Regions from separate parts of the Bacillus sp. FG16 genome, predicted to be linked through region 3. Evidence: predicted binding sites of a transcription regulator. Region 3 holds the regulator's gene; each other region holds the start of a gene.
The links. The regulator Rex, encoded in region 3, represses fermentation and respiration genes when NADH is low (regulators of the CRP and FNR family bind a similar motif). The targets are predictions, from matches to a motif close to TTGTGAAATATTTCACAA.
Positions count from the first base shown of each region.

Region 1: nirB (NADPH-nitrite reductase large subunit) is a predicted target of Rex. The motif match lies at 1,037-1,054, and genes of this name have one in related genera.
Region 2: ACODS7_RS16440 (L-lactate dehydrogenase) is a predicted target of Rex. The motif match lies at 2,766-2,783, and genes of this name have one in related genera.

Region 1 is NZ_JBMDKC010000003.1:84,557-89,070, forward strand. Features, by position in the region: gene ACODS7_RS02400 (excalibur calcium-binding domain-containing protein) at 1-11, shown strand, start outside; gene ric (iron-sulfur cluster repair di-iron protein) at 214-921, shown strand; gene nirB (NADPH-nitrite reductase large subunit) at 1,130-3,535, shown strand; gene nirD (nitrite reductase small subunit NirD) at 3,551-3,868, shown strand; gene ACODS7_RS02420 (uroporphyrin-III C-methyltransferase) at 3,927-4,514, shown strand, end outside.
Region 2 is NZ_JBMDKC010000042.1:2,665-7,178, forward strand. Features, by position in the region: gene ACODS7_RS16415 (MBL fold metallo-hydrolase) at 1-306, shown strand, start outside; gene ACODS7_RS16420 (TetR/AcrR family transcriptional regulator) at 310-858, shown strand; gene ACODS7_RS16425 (CPBP family intramembrane glutamic endopeptidase) at 1,324-2,037, shown strand; gene ACODS7_RS16430 (hypothetical protein) at 2,181-2,366, shown strand; gene ACODS7_RS16435 (spore coat protein) at 2,380-2,628, shown strand; gene ACODS7_RS16440 (L-lactate dehydrogenase) at 2,875-3,825, shown strand; gene ACODS7_RS16445 (PTS sugar transporter subunit IIC) at 3,848-4,514, shown strand, end outside.
Region 3 is NZ_JBMDKC010000108.1:2,901-7,414, reverse strand. Features, by position in the region: gene ACODS7_RS26720 (CPBP family intramembrane glutamic endopeptidase) at 366-1,115, shown strand; gene ACODS7_RS26715 (YdiK family protein) at 1,112-1,303, shown strand; gene ACODS7_RS26710 (redox-sensing transcriptional repressor Rex) at 1,333-1,962, opposite strand; gene ACODS7_RS26705 (ABC-F family ATP-binding cassette domain-containing protein) at 2,149-4,083, shown strand.

The sequences.
Region 1 (4,514 bases), on a different contig from region 3:
GTGAAAAATAGTAATAAAAAAGAAGCTTCTACTAAGCTTCTTTTTTATTAACGCAAAATATTACCACTTATTACTTTCCCCCTTATTTTAATAACATTCTTCTTATTATTCTCAAAAACGACACAGAATAAGTGATTTCAATCACTACATAGATTTTAATTTATCGCTATTCTTAATTTAGTTATTACATTCAAACTTTATGGAGGCGTTCATATGAAACATGCATTTACTGAAACTTCTATTGTCGGTGAGATCGTTACACAATTCCCGAAAGCTAGTGATCTTTTTAAATCATATAGAATAGACTTTTGTTGTGGTGGCAATAAACCACTTATTGATGCAATTCATGAAAGAAATTTATCAGCAACAGAAGTACTTACAGAGTTAAATACGCTTTATAATAATACGAAACGATTAAACGAATCTGAAATTGATTGGAAAAATGCTTCTTATCGTGAATTGATTGATTATGTTATAAATAAGCATCATCGCTATTTAAATGAAGAATTACCACAGTTAAGTCCGTATGTGACAAAAGTATTACGCGTCCACGGAGCAAGTCAGCCTCACTTAGCTCAAATTCATAAGCTATTTCACGAATTAAAGATGGAATTAGAACAACATTTAATTAAAGAAGAAACAGAAGATTTTCCATTAATTTTAGAATTTGAACAAAATCCAATTGAAGAAAACTATGTGAAATTACGTAAAGTAGTAGATGAGTTGGAAAATGAACATAACCACGCAGGCAACATTATTAAAGAGCTTCGTAAAGTTACAAATGACTTTACTCCTCCAGAAGGAGCTTGCGGCACTTATCGACTTGTTTACCAACGCCTTGAAGCACTAGAGTCTGATTTATTTGAACATATTCATTTAGAAAATAACATTTTATTTCCACGTGCAATTACGAGAGTATAAATCAAGTGCAGGACATGAGTATACATACTTATGTCCTGTTTTTTCATTTGGTAAAGAATATACACATCCCTCTCGAATAAATCCGAATTTTAACAATTTGTGAATCATTATAAAAATGTGATAAATATCACATCTCCCCTTTTTTTGATTTTCTATAATAGAAATATAATCCTTTGTTCAACATTTCACAGAAAAAGGGGAAACGAAAATGAAAAAACGTTTAATTATGATCGGAAATGGTATGGCTGGCATACGCTGTATGGAAGAAATATTAAAACATAGTAGTGATTCATATGAGATTACTATTTTTGGAGATGAACCGCATCCAAACTACAATCGCATTATGCTCTCTCACGTTTTACAAGGCAAAACAAATATGCAAGATATCATTATGAATGAATATAGTTGGTACGAAGAGAATGAGATAACTTTATATACAAACGAAAGAGTTCAAAGTATTGACCGAGAAGAAAAAGTCATTGTCACAGAAAAAAATCGTACTCTTACATATGACAAACTTATTATCGCAACAGGTTCTAGTGCTTTTATTTTACCTGTTGAAGGTTCTACTCTTCCTGGTGTAACAGGATTTCGAACAATTGAAGATACACAATTTATGATAGACACCGCTAAAGAAAAGAAAAAGGCCGTTGTTATTGGTGGTGGGTTACTTGGTTTAGAAGCCGCAAGAGGTCTTATTGACTTAGGGATGGACGTACATGTTGTTCATTTAATGCCAAACTTAATGGAGCAGCAACTAGATACGAAAGCAGCTTCTCTATTACGCGAAGATTTAGAAGCGCAAGGCATGAAGTTTTTAACGGAAAAGAAAACTGTAAAGATTCTTGGTACAGACCATGTTGAGGGCATTCAATTTGAAGATGGTGAAGTTGTAGATTGTGATTTAATCGTAATGGCTGTCGGAATACGCCCAAATACGCAAATAGCAAAAGATGCTGGTTTAATTGTAAATCGCGGTATTGTAGTCAATGACTATATGCTAACAAATAATGAGTCCATTTATGCAGTTGGAGAATGTGCGGAACATGACGGTATCGCATATGGACTTGTTGCTCCTCTTTATGAACAAGGTGCGATATTAGCAAAACATATAACGAATTTACAAACTGATGGATATTCGGGTAGTATCGTCGGTACGCAATTAAAAGTTGCTGGTTGTGATTTATTCTCTGCTGGTCAAATTTATGAAGATGATCAAACGAAAGCAATATCCATCTTTGATGAATGTAAACGTTCCTATAAAAAAGTATTAATTCGTGATAATAAAGTCGTCGGTATCGTTTTATATGGTGACACGGCTGACGGTACACGCCTCTTTAGCATGTTAAAGAAAGAAGAAGATATACAAGAATATACAGCCGCTTCTCTTCTTCACAAAGCTGGTGAAGAAAGTGAACTTGACGTTGCTACTATGAGTGCTGATGACACGATTTGCGGATGTAATGGTGTTACGAAAGGTACAATCGTTCACGCCATTTTAGAACAAGAGTTAACGACTTTTGAAGAAGTTAAAGGCTGTACGAAAGCCGCAGGGTCTTGTGGCAAATGTCGTCCGCTTGTGGAACAAGTTTTATCTCATACACTTGGAGATGCTTTTGATGCCTCAGCGCAATCTGCCGGTATGTGTGGATGTACACCTTTATCCCGTGATGAAGTCGTAGCGGCCATTCACGAGAAAGGCTTAAAATCTCCAAAAGAAGTACGAAATGTTCTTGGTTTTGCACATGAAGACGGCTGTTCGAAATGCCGCCCTGCTTTAAACTACTATTTACGTATGGCGATTCCAGAAGAATATGAAGATGATAAATCGTCCCGTTTCGTTAATGAAAGAATGAATGGTAACATCCAGCACGATGGTACATTCTCTGTTATTCCACGTATGTACGGAGGCGTTACAACAGCAGATGATTTAATGAAAATTGCTGAAGTTGCGAAGAAGTATGATGTTCCACTTGTGAAAATTACCGGTGCAAGCCGAATTGGCTTATACGGTGTCAAGAAACAAGATTTACCTAACGTATGGGCTGACTTAAATATGACTTCTGGATATGCGTATTCAAAATCTCTTCGTAATGTAAAATCATGTGTTGGCTCTCGTTTTTGCCGTTTCGGTACGAAAGATTCATTAAGACTTGGTATGTTGCTTGAACAATCATTAGAAATGGTAGATACACCTCATAAAATGAAAATGGGTGTAACCGGTTGTCCGCGTAACTGTGCGGAAGTACTGACGAAAGATTTTGGCGTTGTTTGTGTCGAAAATGGATATCAACTTTATATTGGCGGAAATGGTGGTACAGAAGTACGTGAAGCTGATTTTGTAATGATTGTCCCTACTGAAGATGATGTCCTTCGCATCGCTACAGCTTACATGCAATATTATCGTGAAACTGGTATTTACGGAGAGCGAACTGCCTACTGGACAGAACGTTTAGGCTTCGATCGCATAAAAGAAATACTGCAAGATGCAAATATGGTCACTAAGTTAAATGAACGTTTCCAAAAAGCTCGTGGCACATATAAAGAAGCATGGGGACAAGCACTAGAAACGAAATCATTAAAAGCGATGTATGAAGTAGAAACTGTGAAATAAGGAGCTGTGACCTATATGATACAAACGAAAGAAAAAATAAAAGTTATGCGTGCAGAAGACCTTCCTATTCAAATCGGTAAAGAGGTGCAAATGAAAGGTATGTCTTTCGCCCTATTCCGCCTTTCAAATGGCGATATTCGAGCTGTAGAAAATCGTTGTCCTCATAAAAACGGGCCATTAGCGGAAGGTATTGTATCTGGAGAATTCGTCTTTTGTCCACTACATGATTGGAAAATTTCACTACTAACAGGTGAAGTTCAAAAACCTGATGACGGTTGTATTCAAACGTATGAAGTAGAAGTTATTGACGGGGATATTTATATATACATGTAATTTACAAAAGGAAGCCTTCTCTGGCTTCCTTTTAAATAAAAATAGACGAGGTGCGAATATGAACGGATATGTATATTTAGTTGGTGCAGGACCAGGTGATGAAGGGCTTATTACAAAAAAAGCGATAGAGTGCTTAAATCGTGCAGATATCGTCTTATATGACCGCTTATTAAACCCTTCCTTTCTTAATTATACAAAAGAAACATGTGAACTTATTTATTGCGGAAAAATGCCAAAGAATCATACTATGCGGCAAGAAATGATTAACGCACACCTCCTTCAATTTGCGAAAGAAGGAAAAATCGTAGTCCGCTTAAAAGGCGGAGATCCATCTATTTTTGGCCGTGTTGGTGAAGAAGCAGAAACTTTAGCAGCAGCAAATATTCCATATGAAATTATACCAGGTATTACATCTAGCATCGCCGCTAGTAGCTACGCAGGTATTCCCCTCACCCACCGTGACTACAGTAATAGTGTCACTTTATTAACCGGACATGCAAAAGGTCCTTTAACCGATCATGGAAAATATAATTCATCTCACAATAGCGACACGATTGCCTACTACATGGGTATAAAAAACTTACCTACAATTTGTGAAAACTTACTACAAGCAGGAAAAAAAGAAGATACGCCAGTAGCAGTCATT
Region 2 (4,514 bases), on a different contig from region 3:
ACACCGGGACATACACCAGGATCCATGTCGTTTCTTGATATACGAAATAAAGCTCTTATTGTTGGGGATGCATTTCAAACAAGAGGAGGTATGGCTGTTTCGGGACAAATGAAATTTTGGTTTCCGTTTCCAGCGATGGCAACGTGGAGCAAAGAAATATCATTACAAAGTGCACAGAAGCTAAGTGAATATGAACCTTCCTTGCTTGCGGCAGGGCACGGAAAAATGATAAAAAATCCAGGGGCCGTCATAGAGCTTTCTATTAAGGAAGCGAAGCGGAATATAGAAAGTAAGAGAGAGGGGTAATTTATGTCACCGAGAATCGGACTTACATTACAGAAAATTGTAGAAACAGCTGCAGAAATTGCAGATACAAATGGAATACAAGAAGTAACGTTAGCTTCATTAGCGCAAAGGTTAGGGATACGTTCGCCCTCACTATATAATCATGTAAAAGGGTTACAAGATGTACGGAAACATCTTGGTATTTACGGAATACAACAGTTGCATAACAAACTGGAAGAAGCGGCCGAGGATAAACAGATGGATGAAGCAATTCATGCATTAGGAGAAGCATATGTAGCATTTGTCCGAAAACATCCTGGACTATATGAAGCAACTTTTTTACGAGATGAAGAAGTAAGAAAAGCAGGTGACGGAATTGTAAAGCTTTGTCTTCAGGTTTTACAACAGTATGGCTTAGAAGGAGAGAATGCACTTCATGCGACACGTGGATTTAGAAGTATTTGTCATGGGTTTGCGTCAATTGAACAGCAAGGTGGATTTGGTTTGCCGTTAGATTTAGATACAAGTTTACATGTATTATTGGAAACGTTTATTAAAGGATTACGTGAATAAGAAACGAGGCAAACAAAAACCTTAGAAGTGATTCTAAGGTTTTTTAGTGCATATGATTCGAAAAGAGCGGTAGGCTTTTTCTCATTACATGATATTATTTAGCAGGTTTGAAAAATGTGTATATAGCTACGGAAAGGCAAACGAAAATAAAAGCAATAGGATCTTGATATGGACTAGGCTCAGAGCCCTTCTGGATTCCTGTAAGGAAGTCATGTGTTTTCATGTTCATTGCTCCTTTAACTAATAAATTTTATATGATGCGAGAGTTATGGTGGATAGATAAGAAATTTTTGGAATTTCATCTAATAATTATTCTATAGTAATCTAATTCCAAAAACTATATAATACAAAGCTTTCATGATATGTAAAATTGCATATTATTCTTTTTGAAAAAATTGTTATATTATCTATATATTTGTATTAAGGGTTTTTTGTTAAGGTAATGAAAACAAATGGAGGAATAGTATGAGAAAAACAGTATTAGACGCGTATAATGCAGAAAGAGAAGTAGATAACATAACATATAAAAATCTAGTTGTAACGATTGCAAGCATTCTAGGGTTCTCACTCTTAGGGGGATTATTCCTTGCTTTAGCCCTTGGAATTTTTGGAGAAGAGGTATTACGTGCTAATTTAGAGGGATATTATTTACTTCTATTTGATGCAGCTGTTGTTACTATTGTTTTATTTGCGTATAAACCAGTGCTTCATTTTATTAAGAACATATGGGATGTATCTATTTTAAAAAATGGGAAAACCTACTTGTATTTATTAATAGGTTTTATCATCATTGCATTAACTCAGTATGTAATGTTAGAGTTGTTTAGCTTTGAAAGTGCAGAGCAGCAAAGAGATCAATTAGGGAGCTTAGGACTTCAAAATAGTCTACAAAGTATTATATATGTGTTAAGTGTTGCTATAATTACACCAATTAAAGAAGAAATTTTATATAGAGGTATTTTGTATCGATTTTTTGAAAAGAAATATAGTTTTCTAGTTGGTATTATTATTTCTTCCTTTATCTTTGGGATTCTTCATGGTGGTTTTCCGGTTACGGCAATGATTATGGGGATTGTATTTGCTATGTTATATAAGAAAACACAATCTATTTTACCTAGCATCATTTTACATATTGTATGGAACCTACTTGTGAGTATAAGTATGATTGTTTCTTTATAAAATTGAATGAATATTTAGCATAAAAGATGAATGGCCTAGCTATTCATCTTTTATTTTGTTTATATGTGGGAAAAGTTGATGAATACAATCCAAAAAGAACCAAATACTAATGATGAATGAACAAAGAAAGGCGGGTATGTTATATGCAAAACTTAACAGAGCTTGAAGTAGAAAACTTACGTCATTTAATTGGTGGACATGCAACGATTATTAACAAGTTGGAGCAGTATGCACAGACGTGTACAGATCCACAACTGAAACAAATGCTACAAAAAGATGCGCAAGATGCAAGAAATACGAAACAGCAATTAATGACTTTCCTAGGATAGGAGGAAGAGAAAGATGAATGAAAAAGATATGGTAAATGATTATTTAGCAGGATTAAATGCAAGTTTAACAAGTTATGCAAATTATATTTCTCAGTCTGATAATGAACAGTTACATCAAACGTTAATCCAAATTCGTAATCAAGATGAAATGCGTCAACGTAATATGTATGAGTACGCAAAGCAAAAGAGTTATTACAAACCGGCAGCACCTGCGAATCCGATGATCGTGCAGCAATTAAAAAGTCAGTTAAGTGCAGAATAATAGGATGAAAAAACGGGCGAAAATAGATTCGCTCGTTTTATTTTTTTGTATGTCAATAAATACATAATAAATATTTTTCCAGTTGTAACAAATATGACGAAAATGTAATATAACAATTCACAAAAAGGACAAATACTTTGATCAATATTTCACAAAGTATCCATGGTTTCTATCGTGAGAACCTCTATAATTAAGAGTGTAAAGAACAAAAGAAATAGATTATATGATCACTTAGGAGAGATTGCTATGAAAAGACATACAAGAAAAATTGCAATTATCGGTACTGGATTAGTTGGATCAAGTTGTGCGTATTCCATTGTAAATCAAGGAATTTGCGAAGAACTATTATTAATTGATATAAATCATGAACGTGCAGTTGGGGAAGCAATGGATTTATCACATTGCATTAACTTTACAAATACAAGAACAAAAGTATATGCAGGAAGCTATGAAGACTGCAAAGATATGGACATTGTCATTATTACTGCAGGACCAGCACCAAAACCTGGACAAAGTCGCTTAGATACTTTAGGAGCGAGTGCGAAGATTATGGAAAGTGTTGTTGGCGGCGTAATGGCAAGTGGATTTGATGGTATTTTCTTACTCGCATCGAACCCAGTTGATATTATCACATATGAAGTATGGAAATTATCTGGATTACCTAGAAATCGCGTAATCGGTACAGGAACATCATTAGATTCTTCTCGCCTAAGAACAATTTTATCTGAAATGTTACATGTAGATCCTCGTAGTATTCATGGGTATTCATTAGGAGAACATGGTGATTCTCAAATGGTTGCTTGGTCTCATGTAACTGTTGGTGGAAAGCCAATTCTGCAAATTTTAGAAGAACAAAAAGAACGATTTGGTGAAATAGATTTAGATGAAATCGTTGAGAAGACTGCAAAAGCCGGATGGGAAATTTATAAACGTAAAGGAACTACTTATTACGGAATCGGAAATTCTCTAGCATATATTGCAAGCTCAATCTTTAATGATGATCACCGTGTCATTGCTGTATCAGCTATTTTAGATGGTGAGTACGGTGAATATGATATTTGTACAGGAGTACCAGCTATTATTACTAGAGACGGTATAAGAGAAATTGTAGAACTCAATTTAACAGAGGATGAAGAATCTCGATTCGCAAAATCAAACGATATTTTACGTGATTATATGAAAACAATTGGTTACTAACTTATAGGAGAAGGTGAAACAAATGAAGGAATATATAATGTCTCGTGTATTTAAAGCATCTGCTGGTATCGCACAAGGTATTTTCGTATCCCTCGGAATTGGTTTACTAATCGAAAATATAGGAAGAATTGTTGATATTCCGTTGCTTATTACAATTGGAGTTGTTGCAAAATCACTAATGGCACCAGCGATTGGTGCAGGAATTGCTTTTATGCTCGGTGCAAATGGTCTTGTAATCTTCTCGGCTATGGTGGCTGGAGCAATTGGTGCCGGATCCATTTCAATTACTGAAGCTGGTCTAATTATTAAAACAGGTGAGCCAATCGGTGCTTTATTAACAGCAACTTTAGCTGTATATATTGGTAAACGTTTAAGCGGAAAAACTGCTTTAGATATGATGCTCGTTCCATTTGCGGCCATATTAGGTTCTGGTTTAGTTGGTATTTGGTTATCTCATAATATTACTCCTGTTTTAAATGCAGTTGGAGCGTTCATTAAAGATAGCTCAGCTGGTAGCCCATTCATCGCTTCTATCGTCATTGCAGTAGTTTGGGGACTATTACTTATCTCGCCAGCTTCATCAGCTGCGTTAGCGATCGCACTTAGCTTAGACGGTGTTGCAGGTGGTGCAGCTCTTGCCGAATGCGTCGCTCAGTTTATCGGATTCTCTGTCATATCAGCGAAAGAAA
Region 3 (4,514 bases):
GTAAATTTTATTTATTAGCACTCAAGTCACCCGAGTGCTAACACACTTATAATAATAAATAATCTCAATTTCTTTTGCAAGTAAAAAAATCATAATTTTTTCGCAAATTACTATATAAACTTTCTATATAGAATACTGCCTTTACTATATGAATCGTTGTTTCCCCTACTCGTATGTTACAATATGAAAGACACCCTAAGTTGTTTTCGCTAAACGTACAACTTTTTCCTGTCTCCTACTTTAATTTCAAATACGGATTTACAAAAAAATCATAATTCGAATGAAAGTTTATATCGTAGATAACATATTTACATGTTATCCTACCTCATCTCATACACTAGAGTTAGAAAGGATGGTTAAACTATTTGAAGAAACAATACTGGTGGATTATCGTTACATACATTTTAATGCAGTTATCTGGAATTGTTGGATTACCACTTCTCCTAAAAACAGGACTCTATGATAATAGAGGATTTACCATGGAGGAAAAAGGACAAATCATAACGGGACACTGGGCGATTATTAGCTTCTTTGTTGCATTATGTATCGTTCTTTGGTTACTTAGAACAGACATTCGTGACAGGCATTTAGATGCAATGCGCTCTTCTGTTCCAGCTACTATTGGATGGATTTTCATCGGCTTCTTCTTGGCTTTCTTTTCACAAATAGTTGCCGGTATGATCGAGATGCAGCTGCTAGGAATTAAACAAGGTTCAGAAAATACAATGAAACTGATGGAAATTGCAAGAACGACACCTTGGTTCCTTATTGTCGTATCTATAATCGGACCTATCTTGGAAGAAATCGTATTTAGAAAAATTTTATTTGGTACACTTTATAAGAAGTTTAACTTCTTTATTGCAGCTATCATTAGTTCGCTTGTATTTGCAGCAATCCATTTTGATTTTACTCACTTATTGGTATACACTGCTATGGGGCTCGTATTCGCCTTCTTATATGTGAAGACGAAGCGTATTATCGTTCCGATTGCAGCTCATGTTGCGATGAATACATTAGTCGCTATTGGGCAAATTTTTATGAGCAATGAGCAAATTCAAGAAATGATTAAAGAAGCTGAAAAAATGCAAGGCTTTATCGGAGGATTTTTTGTATGAGAAACTCACCATTGTTCATGGCTGCACTATACTTCCTTCTTGGATGTATCTTTACACGCTTCGCCATTACGAACGTGACAGATACAATCTGGAATGTGTGGACAATACTATTTGCAGTTATGGCAACAATTGATTTTAATTTGGCACTTCGCCTTATATTAGTTAAATTCACAAAGAAGAAACAATAATAAAACGCAGAGGTCGCTTCCTCTGCGTTTTATTGTGGATAGTTTTTCAAAAAGTAAACTAATGTTTGTAACTCTACAGCTAAATCAATATGATGAATTCTAATATTCTCTGATACGTTTAATCGTGCTGGTGTGAAATTCAAAATACCATGCACGCTCGTTTCAGCTAATCTATCTGCTACAGCTTGTGCTACTGTAGCCGGTACTGTTAATATTGCCACTTGTATATCATTTGATAATCTCTCTTCTAATTCATCTAAATGGTATACAGGAATGCCCCCGATTTCTGTTCCAACTTTCTCTTCACTAACATCAAATGCCATTTCAATTTTTGTATTATTGTTTTTCGTGAAATTATAATGTAAGAAAGCGGTCCCTAAATTACCTACTCCAATAAGTGCTACACGCGTTATATCATCTTGATCAAGTGTTTCGCGGAAAAATGATAATAAATAATTTACGTTATATCCATATCCCTTTTTCCCTAACGCTCCAAAATACGAAAAATCTCTTCGTATTGTTGCGGAATCTACTTTTACCGCTTCACTCAATTCGGCCGATGAAACACGCTGCTTACCAGAAAGAGATAAGTTTTGGATAAATCGATAGTATAGAGGCAATCTTTTAGCAGTGGCTTGTGGAATCTTTTGCTGATCCATATGACCTCTCCTCTCTTCCTATCTTTATTCATATACTTTAATCAAATACAGAAGTTTAGCACTCATTAAATTCCTTGTATAATAAAGAGAAGAAGTATTCTCTCTTATTTTAAACTATACACTATTTTTAGTATGATTGAGAAATATAAACATGGCAAAGTTAAGAAATTATTTGAGGTGAAAACATTGATTTTATTACAAGTAAATGGACTTTCGAAATTATACGGTGCAGAAACAATTCTTGCAAACATAAAATTGGAAGTACAAACAAAAGATCGTATCGCATTAGTTGGAAGGAATGGAGCTGGAAAATCTACATTATTAAAAATTATCGCTGGTGAGTTATCACATGATGGTGGCGAAATTATAAAACCGAAAGATGTCTCAATCGGGTATTTAGCTCAAAATACCGGTCTAGAAACGTCTTTAACAATTTGGGATGAAATGCTAACCGTCTTTACCCACTTACAGCAAATGGAGACAAAACTTCGAAGGCTTGAGCAAGAAATGGGCAAAGAAGAAAACTTTTCAAACGAAGCTATATATGAAAGATTGTTAGCTGATTATGACCAATTGCAACTCAATTATAAAGATCAAGGTGGATATCAATATGAAGCGGATATTCGCTCCATTTTAAGCGGCCTTGGCTTCCCAGTTGAAACGCACCAGACGACGATTTCTACTTTAAGCGGTGGGCAAAAAACAAGATTAGCTCTTGGGAAATTATTATTAACAAAACCAGACTTACTTATTTTGGACGAGCCTACAAACCATTTAGACATCGAAACATTAACATGGCTTGAGCAATATTTACAAGGTTATCCTGGCGCAATATTAATCGTTTCACATGACCGTTATTTCTTAGACAAACTCGTTACACAAGTATATGAAATTTCGAATAAAGAAAGCAGACGATTTGTTGGTAACTACAGTAAATATTTAGACTTAAAATCAGCCTTATACGAGCAAGAAATGAAACGTTACGAAAAACAACAAGATGAAATCGCAAAACTTGAGGACTTCGTTCAAAAGAATATAGCTCGCGCCTCTACAACGAAACGTGCTCAAAGTCGCCGTAAACAACTAGACAGAATGGAATTATTAACGAGACCATTAGGTGATTCTAAGTCAGCATCATTCCACTTCGATATTGAAAAGCAAAGTGGAAATGATGTTTTACAAGTAAAGGATGCAACCATTGGCTATGATGAGGACCCTATAATTGAAAACGTAACTATGCGCTTAACTCGCGGAGATAGTGTTGCTTTAGTTGGTCCAAACGGAATTGGGAAATCTACATTATTAAAATCTATTGTGAATAAGTTACCACTATTAAATGGTGATGTTTCTTTCGGATCAAATGTATCTGTTGGTTATTATGATCAAAAGCAAGCAAACTTAACATCTTCTAAACGGGTTTTAAATGAACTATGGGATGAATATCCACTGCAACCTGAAAAAGAAATCCGTACTATACTTGGGAATTTTTTATTCACAGGAGATGATGTACTGAAACCAGTATCTTCCCTTAGTGGTGGACAAAAAGCTCGATTAGCTCTTGCGAAACTTATGATGCAAAAGTCAAATTTATTAATTCTGGATGAGCCTACGAACCACCTTGATTTAAATAGTAAAGAGATTTTAGAGAATGCTTTAATTGATTATCCAGGGACTCTTCTATTTGTCTCACATGACCGCTACTTTATTAACCGTGTAACAACGACTGTGGTTGAGTTATCAACAGAAGGTGCACAGGAATATTTAGGGGATTACGATTACTATGTGGAGAAGAAAAATGAAATGATTGAACGCGCAGCATTTGAACAACAAGAACAGCAAGAAAATCAGGCACCTGTTCAAAAAACTGTAGCTCAAGAAAAATTAAATTATCTCGAAGAAAAAGAGCGTAAACAATTAGAACGTCAACGCACTCGAAAAATTGAAGAACTAGAACAAAACATCGTAAACTTAGAAGAAGAAATTGCTACGTTAGAAGATCAACTTTGCTTACCAGAAATATATGCAGATTATGAAAAAGCGAGTGAAATTACAACTAAAAAACAAACGCTACAAGAACAACTTGAAACTTGTATGGCAGAATGGGAAGAGCTACATGTATAAGAGTATTTAATAAATAAGGAAGATGTCTCATCAGTCATGATTTCTGACTATGCGACATCTTTTTTTAAGTACATAAATAATTTTTTGAATATATCAATGGTAACTCGGGATATATCAACGATTTTTCAAATACATCTATCGTAACCTTATATATATAAACGATTCGACACGAAATATCGATTTACCGACAAGGATTGACAATATCAGCACCCTCTATAATGGAGGGATATTTCAAAATGTTTTTCAGGGATATCTTCTTACTTTTTATTTCCCGAAAAACAATACATTCAAAGGTCAGACTTCATCTAGTTTATCCACAAACTTATACACATATCCACCTTTATAAAATAGCTACTAAAACAGCTTTTCCACATTATCCACAACTAACAAAAAAGTTATCAACACTTCGTATACACAACAAAACCCACATT